2 regions of the Diaphorobacter sp. B2A2W2 genome follow, and region 2 is predicted to be linked to the other one. Evidence: riboswitches for the same ligand, from Rfam matches in the RefSeq annotation. Region 2 holds a riboswitch; the other holds the start of a gene.
The links. A riboswitch is a leader RNA that binds a small molecule or an ion and turns the genes downstream of it on or off. The one in region 2 is predicted to bind cobalamin.

Region 1: it holds a riboswitch for cobalamin, as region 2 does, so the genes downstream of both, AC1PPL_RS13845 (TonB-dependent receptor domain-containing protein) here and bluB (5,6-dimethylbenzimidazole synthase) in region 2, are expected to answer to the same signal.

Annotation. Positions count from the first base shown of each region.
Region 1 is NZ_JBWZOR010000008.1:82,177-94,039, forward strand. Features, by position in the region: gene ccoN (cytochrome-c oxidase, cbb3-type subunit I) at 1-94, shown strand, start outside; gene ccoO (cytochrome-c oxidase, cbb3-type subunit II) at 114-746, shown strand; gene AC1PPL_RS13790 (cbb3-type cytochrome oxidase subunit 3) at 761-898, shown strand; gene ccoP (cytochrome-c oxidase, cbb3-type subunit III) at 928-1,842, shown strand; gene ccoG (cytochrome c oxidase accessory protein CcoG) at 1,927-3,369, shown strand; gene AC1PPL_RS13805 (FixH family protein) at 3,431-3,709, shown strand; gene AC1PPL_RS13810 (hypothetical protein) at 3,786-4,073, shown strand; gene fnr (fumarate/nitrate reduction transcriptional regulator Fnr) at 4,115-4,858, opposite strand; gene hemN (oxygen-independent coproporphyrinogen III oxidase) at 5,030-6,412, shown strand; gene AC1PPL_RS13825 (sulfite exporter TauE/SafE family protein) at 6,416-7,135, shown strand; RNA gene ssrS (6S RNA) at 7,542-7,721, opposite strand; gene AC1PPL_RS13835 (cell division protein ZapA) at 7,776-8,120, opposite strand; gene AC1PPL_RS13840 (hypothetical protein) at 8,117-8,356, opposite strand; cobalamin riboswitch at 8,391-8,634, shown strand; gene AC1PPL_RS13845 (TonB-dependent receptor domain-containing protein) at 8,715-10,595, shown strand; gene AC1PPL_RS13850 (cobyrinic acid a,c-diamide synthase CobB) at 10,618-11,863, shown strand, end outside.
Region 2 is NZ_JBWZOR010000002.1:302,209-314,071, forward strand. Features, by position in the region: gene AC1PPL_RS04630 (PilW family protein) at 1-286, opposite strand, end outside; gene pilV (type IV pilus modification protein PilV) at 290-934, opposite strand; gene AC1PPL_RS04640 (GspH/FimT family pseudopilin) at 940-1,518, opposite strand; gene cbiB (adenosylcobinamide-phosphate synthase CbiB) at 1,697-2,674, shown strand; gene AC1PPL_RS04650 (aminotransferase class I/II-fold pyridoxal phosphate-dependent enzyme) at 2,667-3,671, shown strand; gene AC1PPL_RS04655 (cobyric acid synthase) at 3,668-5,149, shown strand; cobalamin riboswitch at 5,169-5,360, shown strand; gene bluB (5,6-dimethylbenzimidazole synthase) at 5,406-6,167, shown strand; gene cobT (nicotinate-nucleotide--dimethylbenzimidazole phosphoribosyltransferase) at 6,273-7,331, shown strand; gene wecB (non-hydrolyzing UDP-N-acetylglucosamine 2-epimerase) at 7,610-8,776, shown strand; gene nfrB (cyclic di-3',5'-guanylate-activated glycosyltransferase NfrB) at 8,789-11,014, shown strand; gene AC1PPL_RS04680 (NfrA family protein) at 11,028-11,863, shown strand, end outside.

The DNA of each region.
Region 1 (11,863 bases), on a different contig from region 2:
TATGTTGGTGATGGCATGGAATGTCTGGGTGACGGCGATCTCCGGACGCTCCGTCAAGGTGGCCATTCCCGCCGTGAAACCCGCTCACGCCTGAAGTTCGGAGGGTCAACTACATGTCCAATACGCATAACAAAGCATCCACCGGCTTCACGCACGAGAAGGTCGAAACCAGTAACTTCCTGATGATCGTGCTGATCTTGCTGGTTGTGGCCGTCGGCGGCCTGGTGGAAATCGTTCCTCTGTTCTTTCAAAAATCGACGACTGAGGCCGTTCAAGGCGTGAAGCCTTACACGGCAGTGCAATTGATCGGACGCGATATCTACCTGCGCGAGGGTTGCTACAACTGCCACTCGCAGATGATCCGTCCGTTCCGTGCGGAAACCCTGCGTTATGGCCACTACTCGGTGGCTGGCGAGTTCGTCTACGACCATCCCTTCCAATGGGGTAGCAAGCGCACTGGGCCCGACCTGCATCGCGTGGGTGGAAAGTACAGCGATGAATGGCATCGCATTCACCTGAACAATCCGCGCGACGTGGTGCCCGAATCCAATATGCCCGCCTATCCCTGGCTGGAAAAGAACCAGATCGATCCTTCCGTCGTCGCTCCTCGCATGAAGGCATTGCGCACGGTCGGCGTCCCGTATACGGATGAGGAGATCGCCAGCGCCGCCGAGCAGGTCAAGGGCAAGACAGAGATGGATGCCGTGGTGGCCTATCTCCAGGTTTTGGGCCGTGCGCTCAAGTAATCGAGGAACTGGTCATGGACATCACCACCATGCGTATCGTGGCCACGCTGGCGTCGCTGGCGTGTTTCGTGGGCATCTGGTTCTGGGCCTTCATGCGCCGCAACCGGGCCCGGTTCGAGGAGGCAGCACAGTTGCCCTTCGCCGAGGACTGAAGAAGTCTCCACAAGAAAAGAGATAACCCATGAGCGATTTCACGAGTAACTTCTGGTCCTTCTACGTGGCCGGAATCACCATCATCGGTATCGTGGCCTGCGGCTTGCTGCTGTGGATCACGTCCCGCAAGAAGGTCGAGGCTACGGCCGACAACACCACCGGTCACGTCTGGGACGAAGACCTGACGGAAATGAACAACCCCATGCCCCGTTGGTGGATGTGGCTGTTCATCATCACGCTGGTATTCGGTGCTGGCTATCTGGCTGCCTATCCCGGATTGGGGACCTTTAAGGGTAAGTTGGGCTGGACGCAGCTGGGCGAGTACCAAGCCGAAGTGGACAAGGCTAACGCAGAGTTGCAGCCCCTGTATGCGCGGTTCGAGGCCATGCAGCCCCAAGAGATGGCGGCCGACACAGCGGCCATGGCAATTGGTGAGCGTCTGTTCATGAACAACTGCGCGCAGTGTCATGGTTCCGATGCCCGCGGCAGCAAGGGCTTCCCCAACCTGGCCGACGGTGACTGGCTGCACGGCGGTGCGCCTGATCAGATCCAGAAGACCATCCACGATGGGCGCATTGGCGTCATGCCTCCCATGGCGGCCGCCGTGGGCTCGCCGGAAGATGTGCGCAACCTCGCCCACTATGTCCTGAGCCTTTCGGGAAGCCCGCATGACTCCCTGAAGGCGTCTCTGGGCAAGTCGAAGTTCACTGCGTGCGCTGCATGCCACGGGATGGACGGCAAGGGCAATGTGGCCCTGGGTGCCCCTAATCTGACGGATGACATCTGGCTGCATGGCTGGGGCGAAGCTGCCATCACCGCTATGATCAACAATGGCAAGACCAACGAGATGCCTGCCCAAACGGGCAAGTTGACCGATGCACAGATCAAGGTGTTGACGGCATACGTATGGGGTTTGTCCAATAAGGCCGGCGCCCCGCGCTGATGCTCCCTGTGCGGCCGGCTCCCCGTCGAGGGGCGCCGGCCGTTTTGCGTTTTGGAAGTTGCACTTCCTTTTTGAGATTCCACCATGAAGCCAGCCGAAGGTCAGCCCCGTAAGGTGATTCCTATCACGCCAGTGGGGGCCGAAAGTTCGCAGACCGAGGTCATTTCGCTCTATGAGGCGCAAAAGAAAATCTATCCACGCTCGATAAGTGGAGTGTTCGCTCGTTGGCGTTGGGCGATGGTGTTTCTGACACAGCTGGTTTTCTATGGCCTGCCATGGCTGGAGTGGGGTCAGCGCCAGATGGTGCTCTTTGACCTCGGAGCACGCCGTTTCTATATTTTTGGTTTGGTGCTTTACCCGCAGGACTTCATTTATCTGACGGGTTTGCTGATTATTTCCGCGCTGTCGCTTTTTCTGTTTACTGCAGTGGCGGGACGCCTGTGGTGCGGCTTCTCCTGTCCCCAGACCGTATACACGGAAATGTTCATGTGGATCGAGCACAAAGTCGAAGGCGACCGCAGTGCCCGTATGCGCCTGGACAATGGTCCGTGGACATTTGAGAAGATCTGGAAAAAATCTGTCAAGCAAGCCATTTGGATTGCGGTCGCATTCTGGACCGGCTTCACCTTCGTGGGCTATTTCGTTCCGATTCGCGAGCTGGGGGGAGAGTTGCTGGCCCTGCAAGGAGGGTGGCAGATATTCTGGGTGATCTTCTATGGGTTGGCCACGTACGGCAACGCAGGGTTCCTGCGCGAGCAGGTGTGCAAATACATGTGCCCTTATGCGCGTTTCCAAAGCGCAATGTTCGACAGGGACACGCTGGTCGTCTCTTACGATCCCGAGCGCGGCGAGCCTCGCGGGCCCCGTAACAAGACGGTAGACCACAAAGCTGCGGGACTGGGTGACTGCATCGATTGCACGCTATGTGTCCAAGTCTGCCCAACGGGTATCGATATTCGCAACGGACTGCAATACGAATGCATTGGTTGCGGTCTCTGCGTGGACGCTTGCAATACCGTGATGGATAAGATGAAGTATCCGCGCGGGCTGATTCGCTTCTCAACGCAGAACGGCGTCAAGAACCACTGGACCCAGTCGCAAATGCTCAAACGCGTGCTGCGACCCCGTGTGTTGTTCTATTCAGCGGTGCTGGTGGTGTTGTGCATCGGCATGCTGGCCAGCTTGGTGGTACGCACCCCGTTGAAGGTGGACATCGTGCGCGATCGCGCTGCGCTCTCGCGCATCGTGTCGGGAGGCAAGCTGGAAAATATCTACCGGCTGCAGATCATGAACGCTACGGAGGGGGCGCAGCGCTACACCATCAGCGCCCACGGCATGGAAGGGTTGGAAGTGGCGTCCGAGACCGCAATTGACATTGGACCGGCGGAATCCCGATGGGTGGTTGTCCGTCTTCAAATTCCGTATGGCTCAGCATCTCCTGGATCGCATACGGTGTATTTCGATATTCAAGCGCAGGGTGATAAAGCCCAAGTGGCAGAGAAATCCGTATTCCTCGTACCCCGCTGAAGGCGGTCGTGGAATACAAATGAACAAGCTGTGCTCATAAATGAGCGAGGAGTTAATATAAATGTTGAGTAATTCCCCCATGAAACTGGACGACGACGGAAAGCCTTGGTGGACGTTTGGCCATGTCTGGCTTGTCATCGCGGGGCCGGTGATTGTCATCATTGCGGGCTTCGTGACCCTCTGGCTGGCCGTGAGCAAACCCGACCCCGTCATCGCGGAAGACTATTACCAACGGGGCTTGAACATCAACGAGACCCTGAAGGAGTCTGGGGGCGACATGACGCCTGCCATGAAGGGGCGCAACCATGCAGCTACTCCGCTGGAGGATCAACCGCGCTGACCGGCAGGGCGAGTCCTCTTTGCATGCCGGAGAACAGATGCTAGGCTGTCAACTACACTTGCTAGGAGATGGGCGAATGTGGATGCAACGATTGATGTGGATCGCGTGGCCGGCCTTTTTGATGGCGGGCGTCATGGAAATGGTAGTGTTCGCCTTCGTGGATCCAGAAGCGCTGCAGTGGTTTGATCAACCCCTGCATCTCTCGCGCGAAGGTGTGTATACCATCGCCTTCTTCACGTTCTGGTTCGTACTCATGGCTTCCAGCGCATTGACGACGCTGTTGTCACTCTCGCCCTTTGAGTTGAATCGCTGCCCCGTGCCCAAAGGGGCGCGGCCGGCTGATTGCGCCAAATACGTTTCCTGATCTTTCCGCCGATCAGTTATGAATGAACAAAAAACCGAGGCTTAATGGCAGGCTTGCTGGCTGTTGACAATGCGCTTCAGCGCATCGGTATCGACGATGCGCACATGGCGCTGTTTTACTTCCACAATACCTTCTTCCACGAACTTGGAAAACGTGCGGCTGACGGTTTCCAGTTTCAATCCCAGGTAGCTGCCGATCTCTTCGCGTGTCATGCGCAGCACCAATTCGGATTGTGAGAAACCCCGGGCATGCAAGCGTTGTACGAGATTCAACAGGAATGCGGCAAGGCGTTCCTCGGCACGCATACTCCCCAGCAACAGCATGACCCCATGCTCACGAACAATCTCGCGGCTCATGATCTTGTGCACATGGTGCTGTAGTGCCGTTACTTCGCGCGACAACTCTTCAATACGGTCGAAGGGCATGACGCATACTTCGGCGTCTTCAAGCGCCACCGCATCGCAAGTGTGGCGGTCGCTCACGATGCCATCCAGGCCGATGATCTCGCCCGCCATTTGAAAACCCGTCACTTGATCGCGACCGTCTTCGGTGGCGACACAGGTCTTGAAGAATCCGGTGCGGATGGCAAAAAGGGATGTGAAGGGTTCACCGTTCCGGAAAAGCGTGCCGCCACGCTTGATCTTGCGTCGTACAGCAACAATGTCATCGATGCGCTTGAGTTGCTGGTCGTCCAGACCCACGGGCATGCACAGCTCACGCAGATTGCAGTTTGAGCAGGCAACTTTGATGGTCTGGAGATTCGTATGCATGGGAACCCTGTTCATGGCTTGAGCTTACCTCTGAACGGCTGGGAGACATGGAATGCCGTAGGCCGTTGGACGACTTTGAGCCGAAGTCAAATTGTCGCCACAAGGACCTTATGGGCGCTTGATCAACGTCAAGGACTCATGGGGGACTCTACGGCACAGTGATATGAAAGTGCAAGGAATCCCGTCATGACCGTTGTTACAACAGAGCTCCTGCGTCGCTTTGACGTCCCAGGGCCGCGCTACACCTCTTATCCGACTGCTGATCGTTTTGTCGAGGCTTTTGGCGAGCGGGAATACATCCTTGCGCTGCAGCAGCGTCGCGTGGGTTCGGTAGCCAAGGCGATGCCTTTGTCGCTTTATGTCCACATCCCGTTTTGTGAATCGCTGTGCTATTACTGCGCGTGTAACAAGATCATTACCCGGCATCCAGAGCGGGCAGAGGTCTACTTGCGTTACCTCAGCCGTGAGATCGACCTGCATACGGCGCACTGCGGTGTGGGTCAGCATGTGAGCCAGCTGCATTTCGGCGGAGGCACGCCTACTTTTCTGACGGATGACGGTTTGCGCGAACTGATGGGCATGCTGAGGCGCAGTTTCGTCCTCGTTCCGGGGGGGGAGTACTCCATAGAAGTGGACCCCCGGACCGTGGATGAAGCGCGGCTGGGATTGTTGGCGGAGCTGGGTTTCAATCGCCTGAGCTTTGGCGTGCAGGATTTCGACCCTGAAGTACAAAAGGCCGTGCACCGCATTCAGCCTGCCGAAAAGGTGTTCGCGTTGGTCGATGCGGCTCGGAAGCTCGGGTTTGAATCGGTGAACGTGGATTTGATCTACGGGCTGCCGCGACAGACACCGGAGTCGTTTGATCGCACCTTGGAGCAGGTAGCCGAGCTGCGGCCAGACCGGATCGCGCTGTATGCGTACGCTCACTTGCCAGAACGCTTCAAGTCGCAGCGACGCATCATCACGGCCGAGTTGCCCATGGCTTCGGCCAAGGTGTCCATGCTGGCCCGGTCACTTGATGTGTTCCAGGAAGCCGGCTACGTCTACGTGGGCATGGACCATTTTGCGCTGCCTGACGATGCGCTGGCGGTGGCCAAGCGGCAAGGCAGGCTGCACCGCAATTTCCAAGGCTATAGCACGCAGCCCGATTGCGACCTGATTGGTCTGGGCGTTTCTGCCATCGGGCGCGTGGGCGCTACTTACAGCCAAAATGTGAAAACGCTGGACGAGTATTACGACTGCATTAACCAGGGGCATTTGCCTGTGGTGCGCGGGCTGGCGTTGACCAAGGACGACTTGGTGCGCCGCGCAGTCATCATGGCGTTGATGTGCCAAGGTGAATTGCTGTTTGAGCCGTTGGAACAGTCTTGGCTGATTGATTTCCGCAGTTATTTCGATGCGGAATTACAGCAACTGCAAGAAATGGCGGCTCAGGGCTTGGTGAAAATCAGTGATGAGGGCGTTGAAGTCACGCCCATGGGATGGTATTTCGTGCGCGGCGTGGCCATGGTGTTCGACAAGTATCTGCAGGCTGACCGTAACCGCGCTCGCTTTTCCCGGATTATTTGACCCATGCTGTGGGCGCTGGCCACGACGGCCTTCCTGATGGGGCTGATGGGAGGGGCTCACTGTTTGGCGATGTGTTCTGTTCCCTGCGCGGCGCTTACGGGGCTGGGTGGCACGCCGGACGCCACCCACACCATTCAATGGGCGTCCCGCCGCGGAATCCTCCAACGGGTAGCGCAGTTTCACGTGGGGCGCCTGATCGGTTACGGCGCCGCAGGGGCGGTGGTTGCGCTGGCCATGGAGCAACTCGCATGGCTGGGGCAAAGCACCTCGGCATTGCGCCCCCTTTGGACGCTGATGCATGTGCTCATCCTCGCGTGGGGCGGGATGATGATGGTGCAAGCGCAGCAGCCCTTGTGGGTTGAGCGGGCGGGGCGTGCTGCCTGGGCGAAGGTCAAGCCCTTGGTCTCTCGGCCTGGCGGGCTCCTGACCGCGGGTGTGGCCTGGGCGCTCCTGCCATGCGGCCTTCTGTATACCGCACTGTTGACTGCCGCTCTCAGCGGAAGCGTGCTCCGCGGAGCCTTGTGCATGGTCCTGTTTGGCGTAGGAAGCGGTGTATGGCTGGTGCTGGGGCCGTGGACTTTTGGCCGCATTCGCGCTTGGATCGGCGTGAAGGGTGGGGCGTGGGGGTCTCGGCTGGCAGGTGGCGTGCTTTTTTCCCTGGGTGCATGGGCGCTGTGGATGGAGGTTGTCCATGGGCAGCCGGCGCCGTGGTGCGTGCCCTGAAAACAGCGTTTTTTGGAACCACAGCGACTCCGCGAAGCATGCCGTGGCAAGCGAATGGCGCAAACCGAGGCGCTCAGGCGTGACGTATCGCTGTCAGATCTATACCAGCGGAAGTGACGAGTCTGTTCTCATCGACGTGGAGAAATCCAGCTACACATCGCTGCCTTACTGGATGCGCCATCGTGCGTATGAGGGCGCGCTGCGTGTCGGCGTGATTGCCGAAGGACTGGGAAACGCCCGAACCACGCCAGGATATTTGCCATCGGTGCGACGACTACCAAGGTCTGCTCTGTGCCTTGCAGATGGGTGGGTTGCGCGCGCTGGCCGCGGAGCGCCGGATTTTCTGAGCAGGTATTGAGGTCGCTGGCACTCACCCGGAGCGAGGGCGCAAGCGATTACCGGAGAAAAGGTGTCTGCGAATGCCACCGGACCGGCATCCTGAACCGGGGGTTCAGGTGGGCGAGGGCAGCCAGGCGTTGGGTTCATCTGACGCGAGATGATCACGCTCACCGGGCGATGTACCAAGCCCGTGCTCAATGAGCATTGGTTCAAGGAAATATAAAGCCCGGCAGCACCGCAGACATGTTCATTGTAGTGGGCCGCCCGTGTGCAGCCAGGGGCCAGGCTTTTACCGTAATGGTTATAGGAGGCGCCCATCCTCGCCCAGCGCCTCGTCCAGGCGCAGGAGCAACTGCTGCACGCGCTCATCGCTGTCGTGCACGTGCGGCGCGACCGGGGTGGGGACGATGCGCGCAGGGGCTGAGGCGGCTGCCAAATCGGCGGCTTCGCGGTCGGCGATCTCGAAAGCCAGGTTGAGGGCCGCCAGCACGGCGATGCGCTCACGCGCGCGTACTTTGCCCGCGTCACGGATGCGCGTCATGGCGGTATCCACGCGCTCGACCGCCTCCAGCAGGCGCGACTCCTGGCCGTCCGGGCAGGCCAGGAGATAGCTTTGCTGGAGGATCTGTACCTCGATCTGCTTCATGGCGCGTCTTTCGTCTCGGCAGTGCCGGGGAGTTCGGGCTCGGCAGGCAGGCGGTCCAGCAATGCGTTCACGCGCGCACGGGCAGCCTGCAGGCGGGATTGGAGGGAATCGCGCTCCTGGGTGAGCGCCGCGACCTGTTGCGCCAACAGGGCATTGGTGCGCTGCAACTCGGCATGGCGCAGCAGCAGCCGCTCAACGCGCTCGGCGATCTGGTCGATGGAAGAGGGGGAGGCCATACGCTGCCGATTGTAGGGATCGGCGTGCGAACCATCGTAAAATTGCGCAGTTGGTGCTCGCGGCGTGGTTCACATGCCGCAGTTCAACGGGAAGCAGGGAGGGACTCTCCGCCATGGAGTGTGTCCTGTGCCTGCGCTGCCCCCGCAACGGTCAGCGGATGAGCCGTACCTCGGCTCCCTCTTCATTGACAAGCCACTGAGCGCCTTGAACAAGCGTTTGGGAAGGCGATGCAGAGCGTTCCGCCAGCCCGGATACCGGCCAACGAGGTGGCTCCGCGTTTCCTTTTGTGAAACCTGGGCCGTTATGCCCAGGTGCCGACGGGGAGGTCGGCCGTGGCGATCTCTCTGTTTGCCCCACATGACAAACACCCGTCCGTTCAATGTGCGCTTGAGTGCGCTTTCCGTGCACGCGCGCGTCGCCGTGCTGCCGCTGGCGCTGGCCGCCGCTTTCCCCGCCGTGTCCCAGACCCTGCTGGCCCAGGCAGCCACAGAACCCCAACTGCGTGAAACCGTCATCACGGCAACCCGCGTGGCCCGGCCGCTGGCCGACATCGTGTCCGATGTGTCCGTCATCGACCGTGAAACCATCGAGGCCAGCGGCGCGGTAGGCGTCATTGACGTGATCTCGCGCCTGCCAGGCGTGCAGATCACGCGCAATGGCGGCCAGGGCAGCAATGGCAGCGTCTACCTGCGCGGCGCGGAGTCGCGCTTTACCGCCGTGTACCTGGACGGCGTGCGCCTGGACTCGCAATCCACCGGCGGCGTGGTGTGGGAGCAAATCCCGTTGTCGCAGATCGACCGCATCGAGGTCGTGCGCGGGCCAGCGGCTGCTGTGTACGGCTCGGATGCCATGGGAGGCGTGATCCAGCTCTTCACCAAAAAGGGCGAGGGTGCGCCGGCGCCCTACGTGGGCGTGGGCCTGGGCAACCAGGGCACGCGGACGGTGCAGGCCGGCGTGAGTGGCGGCACCGAGCAGGTGGACTATGCGCTGGGGCTGTCGCATGAGCGCGCCGATGGCTTCAGTGCCCGCGTAGGCTCCGCCTACAACCCGGACGAAGACGGCTACCGCCGCACCTCTGCCAATGCCCGACTGGGCGTGCAGTTGGACACGACCCATCGCCTGGAGGGCACGCTGCTGGCCAGCAACCTCAACTCGCAGTACGACGGCAGCAAAACGGCCGACGACCGCAATCACCACCAGTTGCGCACGGCCAGCCTGGCATGGCTGGCCAAGTGGAGCGACGTATACAGCACGCGCTTGCAGGTCACGCAGGGGCAGAGTGAATACAGCACCCGGCCCAACTTCTACATGACCGAGACCACGCTGCACAATTACCTGCTGCAAAACGAGTGGCGCCTGGGCGCGCATCTGTTCACAGCCGCGCTGGAGCGCCGCGAGGACGAACTGCACAACCCCGCCACCGAGTTCGTGGGCGACCTCCAGCGTGACCGCTCACAGAACGCGCTCGCGCTGGGCTATGGCCTGAACCAGGGCGCCCATACGCTGCAGGCCAACCTGCGCTATGACGACGACAGCGAGTTCGGCGGCAAAAGCACGGGCAGCCTGTCCTATGGCTACGCAATTACGCCGCAGTGGCGCGTCACCGCAGCGGCCGGCACGTCCTTCCGTGCACCCACGCTCTACCACCGCTTCAGCGAATACGGCGCGCCCGACCTGCAGCCCGAGAAGGGGCGCAACGTGGAGCTGGGCGCGCGGTGGACGCAAGGAGAGAGCAGCGTGGGTGTCGTGGCGTACCGCAACCGCGTCAGCAACCTCATCAATTTCGGCGCCGCGGGCCGCTGTGATTCCAGCTTCGGCTGCTACGAGAACGTGGGCCGCGCCGAGTACAAGGGCGTGACGCTGTCGGCCGCGCACCGCATCGCGGGCGTGTCGCTGCATGGCTCCATCGACTGGCAGAACCCGCGTGACCTGGACAGCGGCAAACTGCTGGCGCGCCGTGCCAAGCGCTACGCCACGCTGGGTGCCGACACCCTGGTGGCAGGCTGGACGCTGGGGGCAGAGCTCTACGCATCTGCGCGCCGGTACGACAACGCGGCCAACACCAACGTACTGGGCGGCTACACCACGCTCAACCTCTACACCAGCAAGCGCGTGGCGCGCGACGTGACGCTGCTGGCCCGCGTCGACAACCTGGCCGACAAGGACTACCAGTTGGCGCGCACCTACGCCACCGGCGGCCGCACGTTCTACGTGGGCCTGAAGTGGGCGCCGCAGTAACGCCATCACCGACTGCCACACCATGAGCCGCTGTCCCGCCCTGGTCATCGCCGCGCCCGCCTCTGGGCAGGGCAAGACCACCGTCACCGCCGCTTTGGCGCGCCTGCACACACGCCAAGGCCGGCGCGTGCGGGTGTTCAAGTGTGGGCCCGACTTCCTGGACCCGCACTGGCACCAATTGGCCAGCGGCGCCCCCGTGCACCAGCTCGATCTGTGGATGACCGGCGCGGCAGATTGCGCGCAGCGCCTGCGCGCCGCGGCGGCCGAAGCAGACCTGCTGCTCATCGAAGGGGTGATGGGGTTGTTCGACGGCGAACACAGCGTGGGCGACCTGGCGCAGCGCTTCGGCATACCGGTGCTTGCGGTGGTGGATGCCTCTGCCATGGGGGGCACGCTGGGCGCCATCGTGCATGGGCTGCGGCACTACCGTGCGGGCCTGCCATGGGCCGGTGTCTTGGCCAACCGCGTGGCGGGCGACCGCCATGCGCAGATGCTGCGGGACGGCTTGGCCGACGCTGCGGACTGGCTGGGTGCGCTGCCACGGGTCGTGGGTGACGCTGCGGGCGGGAGGGAGCCTGGTGGCCTTCTGCCCGAGCGGCACCTGGGACTGGTGGCAGCGCACGAACTGCCCGATGCCCTGCAGCGGCTGGACGCCGTGGCCGATGTGCTGGCCGGCACGCCCCTGGGCCGCATGTCCGCCGCGGACCTGCAGCGCTGGGCGGTGGACTTCGGCGGCACGCCCGTGGGCCGTGCCGCCATCACGCCGCTGCTGGCCGGCCGCACCGTGGCCGTGGCGGCGGATGAGGCTTTCTGCTTCATCTACGAAGCCAATATCGACACCCTGCAGCAGCTGGGCGCGCGCGTGGTGCGCTTTTCGCCGCTGCGCGACGCTGCGCTGCCGGCCTGCGACGCGCTGTGGCTGCCCGGCGGCTACCCCGAGCTGCACGCCGATGCGCTGGCCACCAATACGGCCATGCGCGACGGCCTGCAGGCGCACGTGGCGGCGGGTCGGCCCGTGTGGGCGGAGTGCGGCGGCATGATGGCGCTGCTGGAGTCCATCATCCTGGCCGACGGGCGCCGCGTGCCCCTGTGGGGGCTGCTGCCGGGTCATGCCACCATGCAGCGGCGCCTGGCCGCGCTGGGGCCGCGCGCGCTGCGCATGGGCACGCATGAGTTGCGCGGCCACACCTTTCACTACTCGGTCACCGACAGCCCGGCCGCCGTGTGCGCACACGCCCAGCGTCCGGACCATGCAGGGGCACCGGACG
Region 2 (11,863 bases):
CCAGGCTGCCTGCAGCCTCGGTAGTGGCGCCGCTGGGATTCAGATCCAGAAATAACGAACCCGACTGGCGTAATTGCTGCCCAATGATGCGCATGGCATAAGAGGCTTGTTGCTGTATGCCGCTGGCGTCGCTGACAGTGCCTGTCACACCACGCGAGACCATCAGCGCGCCGAGGGCCACTGCCACTACTAACAGGCCGATCGAAAGGCCGACCATCAGTTCGATTAGCGTGACACCACGCTGTTTCAATGGACCGGCCGCTGAAAGGATAGTTTGGGTACGCATGTGTCAGGCCCCCGGGCAGAAATACTGCGTGAAGCCTCCACCCAGATAGGGTGCGCAGCGCGCAGAAACGGGGATGTATTGCAGGTGGCAGGTAAAACCATCGGGACAAGTATTTGTGCCGCCTCCCGTGGCATCGGCAAACGATCCGTCGCTCTGCTTGATCTTGCTGGCGTTGATCTCGTCTTTGTAGGCGTCTTCGGTGCTGCGTTCGTTCTCGCGCCAGGCGATGATCACGCCAAGCTGGCGCTGATTACCCGCCGCGGGCTCGGCGGCAGCCGTGAAGATGCTGGCACGGCCCAGGGGAAGGGTGTTGGCGACGGCCTGCTTCCATACGCGCAGGTCGTAGTTCGCCAGTTGATCGCGGGTGCATGCGGCGCTTGCGCAGTCGCCAGTGGTGGGTAGATCGGTATAACCGGAGGTGTAGTCGCCCACGTTGCCTAGAGCATTGGGGTGTACCTTCAAGCGCTCGCTCAGATCTTCAATCAAGCGTATAGCCTGCGCCCGTCGTACTGTCGTTTGCGTATCGCTCAAAGTACGCAATTGCACGCCAAGGATGCCCAGGATGCCCAGGGCAGCAATGACAATAGCGACCAGGGACTCGATCAGTGTGATCCCGCGCTGGCGTTGGGTTGGAAAAGGTGTTTTCATGGGTGTTACCCGGTGCAAGGGATATCCTCGGGGGGGATGATTCGGACTCGCCCGCCCGAGCTCATGCAGACGCCTCGTGCGGCGGAGTTGGAAAGGCTCTTGCCCAGTGGAACCAGACTGAACCCAAGCCAGGTGCCATCCACCAAGCCCCAGCGGTTGAGTTGAATGCGCTCGCCACCGCTGCTTCGCGTGACCTCTAGCCTGGCAGGTGTTTCAAAGCTCTGAAGCACTTCAGGGTCAGCGCAGGTGCCGCTGGCGTTGATACTGCTGCAGGACAAAACTTGCCAGCCGCAGTTCCAGTCGTTCACATTAGCTGTCGTGCAACTCGTGCTGTTGGGCAACTTCTGTATGACGACATTGCCCCCCCGCTTGATAGCTTCGGATCGCGCGTAATACAGTGTGGATTCCAGGCCGTTGGCTGCCTGCCGCACGCGCCATCCTTCAATGATCGGAGTGAAACTAGGCGTAGCAAGCGCTGCAAGGACGGCCATGATGGTCACCACCACCATCAGCTCGATGACGGTGAAACCGCGTTCGGCAGTCTGAGGCCAGTGCTGTCTGGAAGGTGCGTGCGGGAGTTGCATGCCGGCATGCTAGGCAGAATTCATTGCATGTGTTTGGAACGAAGGATGAGCGGGGGGTTAGTGCCGACAGACGGCGCATTGAAACGTGTGGTCAGCAGATCCGGTGTCCGACAAAGCATGAGTTAGCGCGAACCGCGCGGCTTCCGTGTATCGCTTGTATTCACGTTAGGCTCGCCCCATGCCGCTCTGGACTCTGGATCCTTTCCTCCTGGCTTGCGCCCTGCTGCTGGCGCTGGCCATCGACGGCCGCTGGGGCGAGCCCCCCGCTGCCTTTCACCCCGTCGTGTGGATGGGGCGGGTGCTGGGGTGGGCAGGGATGCGCATCGCGCCGCTGCAGGCCACAGGCCGGGATATGCGGTCTTTTTGCGCTGCAACGCTTGTCTGGTGTGCGCTAGCAGCTATCGTTTTAATAGTATCCGGCGCTTTGCAGTGGGTCGCCATCGCGTTGCTTCCCGTCTGGGGTGCAGCGCTCGTAGTGGGATTGCTGCTGAAACCTATGCTGGCCTGGCGCATGCTGCGCGGGGAAGTGCTGGCGGTGGAAGATGCGCTGGCGCAGTCGCTAGATGCGGGGCGCGAGCGACTGTCCTGGCTGGTCAGCCGTGATGTGCAAGGGCTCGATGCGGCGGCCGTGCGCGAGAGCGCCATTGAATCCCTGGCCGAAAACCTCAGCGACTCCGTGATTGCGCCGCTGTTTTGGTTCGTGCTGCTGGGCCTGCCCGGTGCGGCGCTTTACCGCTTTGCCAATACGGCCGACGCGATGTGGGGATACCCCGGCATGCGCGGTGGGCGCTACTGGAAATGGGCGGGCAAGTGGACGGCGCGTGCGGACGATGTGCTGTCCTGGCTGCCCGCGCGCATCACGGCGGTGCTGTTGTGGGGTGTGTCGCGTGGCAAAGGCGCCCGCTGGACTGATCTGCGCGCGCAGTCGCGTCTCACGCCGTCGCCCAACGGCGGGTGGCCCATGGGGGCGATGGCGCTGGCGTTGGGGGTGCGCCTGTCCAAACCTGGTGTGTACGTGTTGAACGCCCCCGGGCGTGCGCCCCAGGCCGCGGACACGCAGCGTGCGGTGCATTTGGCATCAAAAACACTGCTAGCGCTTGTGGTGCTTGCGGTAACAGCTCTGTTATTGATAGCTATAGTGCACACCCATGTCTGACCATGCGCCACAGCACGGCGGCCCGGATGCGCTGGGCGTGCCGCTGCATGACTTCTCCACCAACGCCAACGCCTGCGGTCCTTGTCCGCAGGCCATCGTGGCGCTCCGGCAGAGTGACTTCACCCACTACCCCGACCCGGCCTACACCGCGCTGCGCGCGCAGATTGCCACGTTCCACGGCGTGGCGGTGCAGCGCGTGGTGCTCGCCGCCAGCGCCAGCGAGTTCATTCATCGCGTCACCGCGCACGCGGCACGCAGCGGCGTGCGCCAGGTCGCTGTGCCCGCGCATGGCTACGGCGACTACACCCGCGCGGCCCAGGTGTGGGAGCTGGACTGCCGCCACACACCTTCTTCTGAGCCGGCGCTGCACTGGGCGTGCGAGCCCGCCAGCCCGTTGGGAACGACCGATGCTGCACTGACGGCGTGGTGCGCCCCGGCCCCTGTCGGCGTGTTGCGCGTACTGGACTGTGCCTATGCACCCCTGCGCCTGGAGGGAGCCGCCGCCGTAGCGCCTGATGCCGCCTGGCAGATGTGGACGCCCAACAAGGCGCTGGGCCTGACCGGCGTACGCGCGGCCTATGCCATTGCGCCGAGTGCCGCGGTCGCCGATGGCAGTGTCGCCGCTGTGCAGGCGCTGGCGGCCTCCTGGCCGGTTGGTGCCGACGGTGTTGCCCTGTTGGCGGCTTGGGTCCGGCCGGATACGCAGGCATGGCTAGCGCAATCGCTGGCGCCCCTGCGCGAATGGAAGGCCGCGCAACTGGCGCTGTGCGCGGCCCTGGGCTGGGCCGTTGCGCCGGGCAGTCTCGCCAACTTCTTCACGGCATGTCCGCCGGTGCAGGATGTAGGGACCTTCCTGCAATGGCTGCGCGCGCGCGGCGTCAAGCTGCGCGACTGCACCTCGTTTGGCCTGCCCGGGCATGTGCGCCTGGGCGTGTTGCCACCGCAGTCGCAGCGGGCGCTGGAGGTATCGTGGCGCCTCTACAAGGAATCGCAATGAACAAGACCCGACCCGGGCCGGCGCGCTGCGTCATGGTGCTGGGCACCACCAGCGGCGCGGGCAAGAGCTGGCTGGCCACCGCGCTGTGCCGCTACTACAGCAACCAGGGCCTGAAGGTGGCGCCTTTCAAGGCGCAGAACATGAGCAACAACGCGCGCGTGGTGGCTGCACCGGGCGACCAGTTCGGCGAGATTGGCAGTGCCCAGTATTTCCAGGCGCTGGCAGCGCGGGCCGTGCCCGACGTGCGCATGAACCCGCTGCTGCTCAAGCCCGAAGCCGACACGAAGAGCCAGGTGGTGCTGCTGGGACAGGTGAGCGATGAGCTTTCGCAACTGCCATGGCGCGGCCGTAGCCAGCGTGTGTGGCCGCAGATCGCGGCGGCGCTGGACGCACTGCGGGCAGAGAACGACGTGGTGGTCATCGAAGGCGCGGGCTCGCCGGCCGAGATCAATCTGCACGCCAGCGACGTGGTCAACATGCGCGTGGCGCGCCATGCTGAGGCGCGCTGCCTGCTGGTGACGGATATCGACCGCGGCGGCGCCTTTGCCCACCTGTTTGGCACATGGGCGTTGCTGCCCGAGGAAGAACGCGCGCTCATCGCAGGCTTCGTACTCAACAAGTTCCGGGGCGACGAGGCACTGCTGGCGCCCGCGCCGCAAATGCTGAAGGACAAGACCGGAGTGCCCGTCGTCGCCACCATTCCGATGCAGTGGAACCACGGCCTGCCCGAGGAGGACGGCGTGTTCGACATGCGCTCCACCGCCGCGGGTGCCGTGCATACGCGCATCGCCGTGGTGGCGTATCCGCGCATCAGCAATCTGGACGAATTCCAGCCGCTCAAAAATGTGCCGGGTGTGCGTCTGTCCTGGGCGCGCAGCCCCGCGGATGTGGAGGGCGCCGACTGGATCGTCCTGCCCGGCAGCAAGGCCACGGCGGCTGACCTGGCCTGGCTGCGCGCACAGGGGTTGGACGCGGCGATTGCTGCGCATGCGGCACGCGGTGGCCGTGTGCTGGGAGTCTGCGGTGGGCTACAGATGCTCGGCGAGGCGTTGATCGACACCGTGGGGGTAGACGGCAATGGCCCCGGCCTGGGCCTGCTGCCGTTGGTGACGAGCTTCGAGGCCACCAAGACCGTGCGGCCCACGCGCCAGTGCTTCGGCGCCGTACAAGGTGCCTGGCGGCATCTCGCCGGCGTGGCTGTGCAAGGCTACGAAATCCACCACGGCCAGACTGCTCAGCACCCGGCCATGGCAGCCAGCGGCGATGTGGCGCGCGAACTCATTCCCGGGTTGGCGTGGCAGAACCCCGGGGGCAATGTGCTGGGCCTGTACCTGCATGGCCTGTTCGAGGACGCAGCCGTGCTGCGGGCACTGTTCGGTGCCGATGCTCCGACGCTGGATGCGGTGTTTGAGGGGTTGGCCGCCGGCATCGCACGGCACTTCGAGCCTGGGGTGTTGGATGCCCTCGCTGTGCAGTAAAGGACGATAACTGCGGTTGTTATCATCCCCGTCCTCAGGTGCCCGCTGTCGCAAGGCAAAGGGAGAATCGGGAAGGCGGTTGGAGTCCGCCGCGTGCCCAACGCTGTAAGGAAGATGACCCCCGCTCAATGCCACTGGCCGCCAAGGCCGGGAAGGCGCGGCGGGTCAGATGAATCCAAGCCAGAAGACCGGCCTGAACGTTCATCGCGCTGCAAGGCCAGGCAGCGTGCGACCTATTCACGCACAGGGGACTGCCATGAATACCGCGCAGGCGCAAGCCACGCTAAGCGTTCACGCCTTTACGCAAGAGGCCCGCGACGCCATTTACCACACCATTTTTTCACGCCGTGATGTGCGCGGGCAGTTTCTGCCCACCCCGGTACCGGACGAGGTGCTCAGCCGCATCCTGACCGCGGCGCACTATGCACCTTCCGTAGGCTTCATGCAGCCATGGAACTTCCTCGTGGTCCGTTCGCAGAACACCAAGCGCCGGGTGCATGATGCCTTCGCCAAGGCCCATGCCGAAGCGGCCGGTATGTTCGAGGGCGACAAGCGCGCGGTATACCAGCGTCTCAAGCTCGAGGGCATTCTGGAGTCGCCCATCGGCATCTGCATCACGTGCGACCGCGAGCGCACCGGTCCGGTGGTGGTTGGGCGTACCCACATGAAAACCATGGACCTGTACAGCAGCGTCTGTGCCGTGCAAAACCTGTGGCTCGCCGCGCGCGCCGAGGGGCTTGGGGTGGGATGGGTGAGCATCTTTCACCAGGCCGACCTGCAGCAGGCGCTGGGTATTCCCAAAGGCATCACCCCCATCGCCTACCTGTGTGTCGGCTACGTCAGCCACTTCCACGCCAAGCCCGAACTGGAAACCGCTGGCTGGCTTCCGCGCCTGCCCGTGGAAGACCTGGTGTACTTCGAGCAATGGGGGCAGCGCGACGACCAGCAGCCGCTCATCGCGCATCTGCGGTGCGACCAAGCTGCGGCGCAGTGCAGTCGCCAGACCGCACCGGCATAAGCCAGCCACAACGCATGGGGCCCGCCCCGCAATACGGCCACCTCTTGATGTGCGCCCCGTGAGTCGGGGCCGCGCTGGACCTTTTTTTGACAATCGAAACACGCCATGATCATTGACCTGCCTTTCGTTGCTGACCTCACCGATCTGCCGCTGACGCAGGCCCTGCAGCACAAGCTGGACAACAAGACCAAACCACTGGGTGCGTTGGGGCGCCTGGAGCAACTCGCCCTCCGTCTGGGCCAGATCCAAGGTACCGAATCACCGATGCTGCAGGCGCCGCAGATGCTGGTGTGCGCGGGCGACCATGGCCTGGCGGCCAAGGGCGTATCGGCCTATCCGAGCGACGTGACCTGGCAGATGGTCGAGAACTTTCTGGCAGGCGGCGCAGCCGTAAGCGTGCTGGCGCGCCAGCACGGCCTTCAGCTCACCGTGGCCGACTGTGGCGTGGCGCGCGAAGTACCCGCACGCGACGCCGTCCCCGGTGCGCCCCGTCTGGTGCACTGCCGTGTGGCGGCGGGCACGCAGGACGCGAGCGTCGGCCCTGCGATGACCGAGGCGCAGTGCGCCCAGGCGCTGCGCAACGGCATGGATATCGTGCGCGCCATGCCCGGCAACGCGCTGCTGCTGGGCGAGATGGGCATCGGCAACACGTCCGTGGCGTCGCTGTTGTTGGCGCGTCTGGCAGGCGTGCCGCTGGCCGAGTGCACGGGTGCCGGTACGGGACTGGATGCGGCAGGCATCGCGCGCAAGCAGGCCGTGCTGGAGCAGGCGCTGGCGGCCAACGCCGGTGCTACGCAGCCCTTGGAGGCCCTGGCCGCCCTGGGTGGTTTTGAAGTCGCCACGCTCACCGGCGCCGTGCTGCAGGCCGCCGCCGAGCGTCGTGTGATCGTGGTCGACGGCTTCATCACCTGCGCGGCTGTGCTGGTGGCCGTGCGCCTGGCGCCTGCCGTGCTGCAGCGCTGTGTGTTTGCCCATCGCTCCGGCGAACGGGGCCATGGCCACATGCTGCAGGCTTTGCAGGCGCAGCCGCTGCTGGACCTGGGGCTGCGCTTGGGAGAAGGCTCAGGTGCCGCTCTGGCTTGGCCGTTGCTGGAGTCGGCATGCCGCGTGCTGCGCGAGATGGCGAGTTTTCAAGCGGCCGGGGTGGACGGAGCGATGCGCTAAGTGTCTTGCCGGCACTTGCCATCTTCAGGATGGGCGCATGAGGAATTCGAAGGGGCTGTGCAACCAGAAGCCGTCCTATCACGCACCGGGTAAATAGTTAAATACTATCGATCGAATTTGCCAATTGATGAAAAAGTAGTAAGAATCTTCTCTACCAAGTGACCTATTGAAACCCTGGTAAGGGTGCGTGAAAATCACGGCGCGTGATGCCAGCGGCTACGCGGCAGTGGCCCCCGGGGGCTGCTGATCGATAGGTTGAAGGGGAAGAGAGGCACCTTATGACTTGCATCGATGAACAGCCCGCTCCCGTCCTGATCATTTCCGGCACGCGCCCCGAGATCATCAAGCTGGCACCGGTATATCACGCCCTGCGAGGCGCGCAAAGTGTTCGCCCCGTGTGGCTGCACACCGGCCAGCACAGCGACATGGCCGTGCAGATGCTGGACTGCTTCGATATCCGGCCCGACCATGTGCTCGAGCGCCAGGGAAGCACGCTCCTGGATTTCAGCCTCGGGTGCCGCCGCCAACTGGAAGGCGTGATGGGGCAGCAGTCCTGGAGCGCCGTCATCGTGCAGGGCGACACCGAAAGCGCGTTCCAGGGAGCGCTGGCGGGTTTCTCCCATGGCCTGCCGGTGTTGCATGTCGAGGCTGGGCTGCGCACCTACAACCTGCGCCGCCCGTTCCCCGAGGAAGGACTGCGGCAGATGATCAGCCGCATCAGCCGCCTGCACTTCGCGCCCACTTTGCGTGCAGCGCAGGCGCTGGAGCGTGAGGGGATCGCCTCGCGCGACATCCTGGTGACCGGCAATACGGTGGTGGACGCGCAATTGTGGGTGTGCGAGCGCCATCACATCCGCCGTCGTGTGCAAGGTCGCGGCCATATCCTCGTCACCATGCACCGGCGCGAGAACTGGGGGCCTGACATCGACAACGTGTGTGCGGCCATTGCCGACATCGCCCGCGAGTTCCCGTGGATGACCGTGCTGTTCCCGGTGCACCTCAATCCCGTGGTACGCGACCCCGTGCACCGGCACCTGGGTGCGCTGCCCAATGTGCGCCTGACGGCGCCGCTGGACTACCTGGCCATGCAGCAGGCGATCGCCGATGCCTGGCTGCTGCTCACGGACTCGGGTGGTCTGCAGGAAGAGGCGCCGACCTTCAAGGTGCCGCTGCTGGTACTGCGTGAAGAAACCGAGCGGCCGGAGGTCATCGATGCGGGCTGCGCCGCGCTGGTTGGGGCCGACCGCCAGTTGATCGTGCGCTCCGTGCGCCATCTGATGGACGACGGAGAGGCTTACCGCCGCATGCAGGCCGCAGCCAACCCCTTTGGGGATGGCCATGCGTCCCAGCGCATCGTGGCACGGCTGGAGCAGATGCTGGCGCCCGCGCCCGCGCCCGCGCCCGCACATGCGGCTGCGCCCGCGGTTGCGGCCCTGAGTGTCTAGAGGAGCCGCACCATGTCCTGGATAGATGTTTTTACCGCCTATCTCTACCTGCTCAAGATGGTGGCGATCGGGGTGGCTGTCGTCATCTTCATCAGCAGCCTGGATGACCTGTTCATCGATATCGCCTACTGGGTCCGCCGCGTCTGGCGCGCCTTCACGGTGTACGCACGCCACGCGCCGCTGAACTACAAGACGCTCTACGACGCCGAGGAGAAGCCGCTGGCCATCATGGTGCCCGCCTGGCAGGAGCACGGCGTGATTGGCCAGATGGCGCAACTGGCCGCCACCACGCTGGACTACGAGAACTACCACATCTTCATCGGCACTTATCCCAACGACCCGCAAACGCATGCCGACGTGGAGCAGGTGCGTGCACGCTTTCCCAACGTGCACACGGTGGTCTGCGCGCGTCCCGGACCGACCAGCAAGGCCGATTGCCTGAACAATGTGGTGGACGCCATCCTGCAGTTCGAAAAGCGTTCTGGCGTGCGCTTTGCCGGCTTCATCCTGCACGATGCCGAGGACGTGCTCTCCAAGCTGGAACTGCGGCTGTTCAACTACCTGGTCAACCGCAAGGACCTCATCCAGCTGCCCGTGTACCCGCTGGAGCGGCCCTGGAACGATTTCACCGGCGGGCACTACCTTGACGAGTTTGCGGAGCTGCACGGCAAGGACATCGTGGTGCGCGAGGCCTTGGTCGGCCAGGTGCCAAGCGCGGGCGTGGGGACGTGCTTCAGCCGTCGCGCCATCATGGCCCTGCTGCAACAGGGCGACGGCATTGCCTTTGACACGCAGAGCCTGACCGAGGACTACGACATCGGCTTTCGCCTCAAGCAGCTGGGCATGCAGGAGGTGTTCGTGCGCTTTCCCGTCGAGGAGGACGATCACATTGGTCGCACGCCCTCGCCGGAGCGCGTGCCCCTGCGCAGCGAACGCGAGGCCAGCGTCATCTCCGTGCGCGAATTCTTCCCTGACACCGTGGCCGCCGCCGTCCGGCAGAAGTCCCGCTGGATCACGGGCATCGTCATCCAGGGTTTTCGTACGCTGCGCTGGACGCACAGTGCCGTGCTGAACTACTTCCTCTGGCGCGACCGCAAGGGAATCATCACCAATTTCGCCAGCTTCACGGCCACGCTGCTGGCCATGCAGCTGATCGGCATCTGGCTCTACCAGCGCCTGGTGCCGGATGCCTACCGGTTCCTCTCGGTCTTCGAGGGCGACTGGTGGTTCCATGCGCTGCTCTTGGCCAACTTGGTGCTCATGTTCAACCGCATCGTGCAGCGCGTGTTTTTCGTCACCAGCTACTACGGCGTGGTGCAGGGATTGCTGTCGGTGCCCCGGCTGCTGTGGGGCAACTTCATCAACTTCCTTGCCGCCTGGCGGGCGCTGGCCCAGGCATGGCGCGCCAAGGACCTGCGGCGCATGGCGTGGGTCAAGACGGACCACGAGTTTCCCCTCTTGGGCGAAGGGCCGCGTCAGCATCGCGCACTGGGGCAGATTCTGGTCCACCAAGGCGCCCTGACCGAGGCGCAACTGCTTGATGCGCTGGAGCATCCCATGCGCGGGCTGCGTCTGGGCGCAGCGCTTGTGCACCGTGACGTCATCACGCCCCAGCAGTTGGCTGCGGCGGTTGCCGAGCAGGCCGGCGTGCCATGGGAAACCCTGGGAGGGCAGGCCGTGGACAGCGACCTGGCGGCACTGGTGCCTGCGGCCGTGGCGCTGCGCTATAGCGTCGTGCCGCTGCGCGAGCAGGGACGGGTCCTGGTGGTGGCCAGCGAGGCGGCGATCGACCCGGTGTCGCTGGCCGCCATCGAGCGCAAGCTGGGACGTACCGTGCGCTACGTCATCGTGCCCAAGGGCGAGGTCACCGTGGAACTGCGGCGCCTGTATGCACACCACGGCACAGAATCCGCACGCGACCTGCTGGCGCAGGCCGTGCAGCAGCAGCGCGTTACCGCCGAAGAGGCGCGGGGCATCTGGGCCCGCTATCTCTCGCGCCAGTTGCTGCTGGGCGACGTGCTTCTGGCCGTGGGCAAGATTGACCAGGCGGTGCTGGGTGCCCTGCTGCTGCAAAAGGAGAAGTCCGATGCCAGCCTGGGCGCCTTCCTCGTGGAGCATGGCGTTCTGACGGAGTCGGCCGTGCAGGAGGCGCTGCAGCTGCAGCAGCAGCTGCAGGTCACCATGGAGCAACTGCTGTGCCGCGCCAATGCGCAGCCCACCGTCCGGGCCATTGCTTGAGAAGGCCGTCATCATGAATTTCGCCCCCCGCATTCTTGCCCTCGCCGTCATGCTGGCCTCCACGGGCGCCCCGGCGCAGACCCTGGACCTGGGCCCCGACATCAGTCCGCTGAAGCGGTTCCAGGTCTATCCCCACATCGACAAGGCCTTCGATGCGATGGCCCGCGGCGACGGCACGCGCGCGATTGCCGAGCTGGAACATGCCCACCGGCTCGCTCCAGAGAACACCGCGATTGCGCTGCACCTGGCCCAGGCGTACCAGCGCTTTGGCCAGCCCGCGCGTGCCGCGGCGTTGCTGCGGGCCCAGCGGTCACGCCATCCGGGCGATGCGCGCATTGCCCAGGCACTGCGTGAATTGCAGCCCCCACCCGCACCCGTGCAGGAAAGCGCCACGGTCGTCGCGCAGCCCGAGGCAGCACCCGCCGCACCAGTGCTCGCCGCTGCGCCTTCCGCGACTGCGCCTGAACCCGCGTCGGAACACGGCACGCCTGCGGCTCCGGCCGTTGCGGCGCCGCCCGATCAGCTTGCCAAGCCTGCGCCTGCGGTGCGTGCGCAACGGCGCATGGCGCAGGTGCCACGGCCTCGGCGGGCCGACGGCGCCCCGGGTTATGCCGCTGCCAGCCGTGCCTACGAAGCGGTGGAGCGTGCAGAGTTGCCCGCCGCTCTGGCGTGGGCGCGCGAGGCCGCGCAGGCCGCCCCTGCCAATGCCGACTACCAGCGCCTGCTGACCTACCTGCTCATCGAGAACGGGTTGTACGAGGAGGCGCAGGCCAAGGCACGGGAGGCGGAATTGACTTTCGCCCCGCAAGGCGATACGCAATGGCAGGCGTTGGGCGACACCGCGCGGCA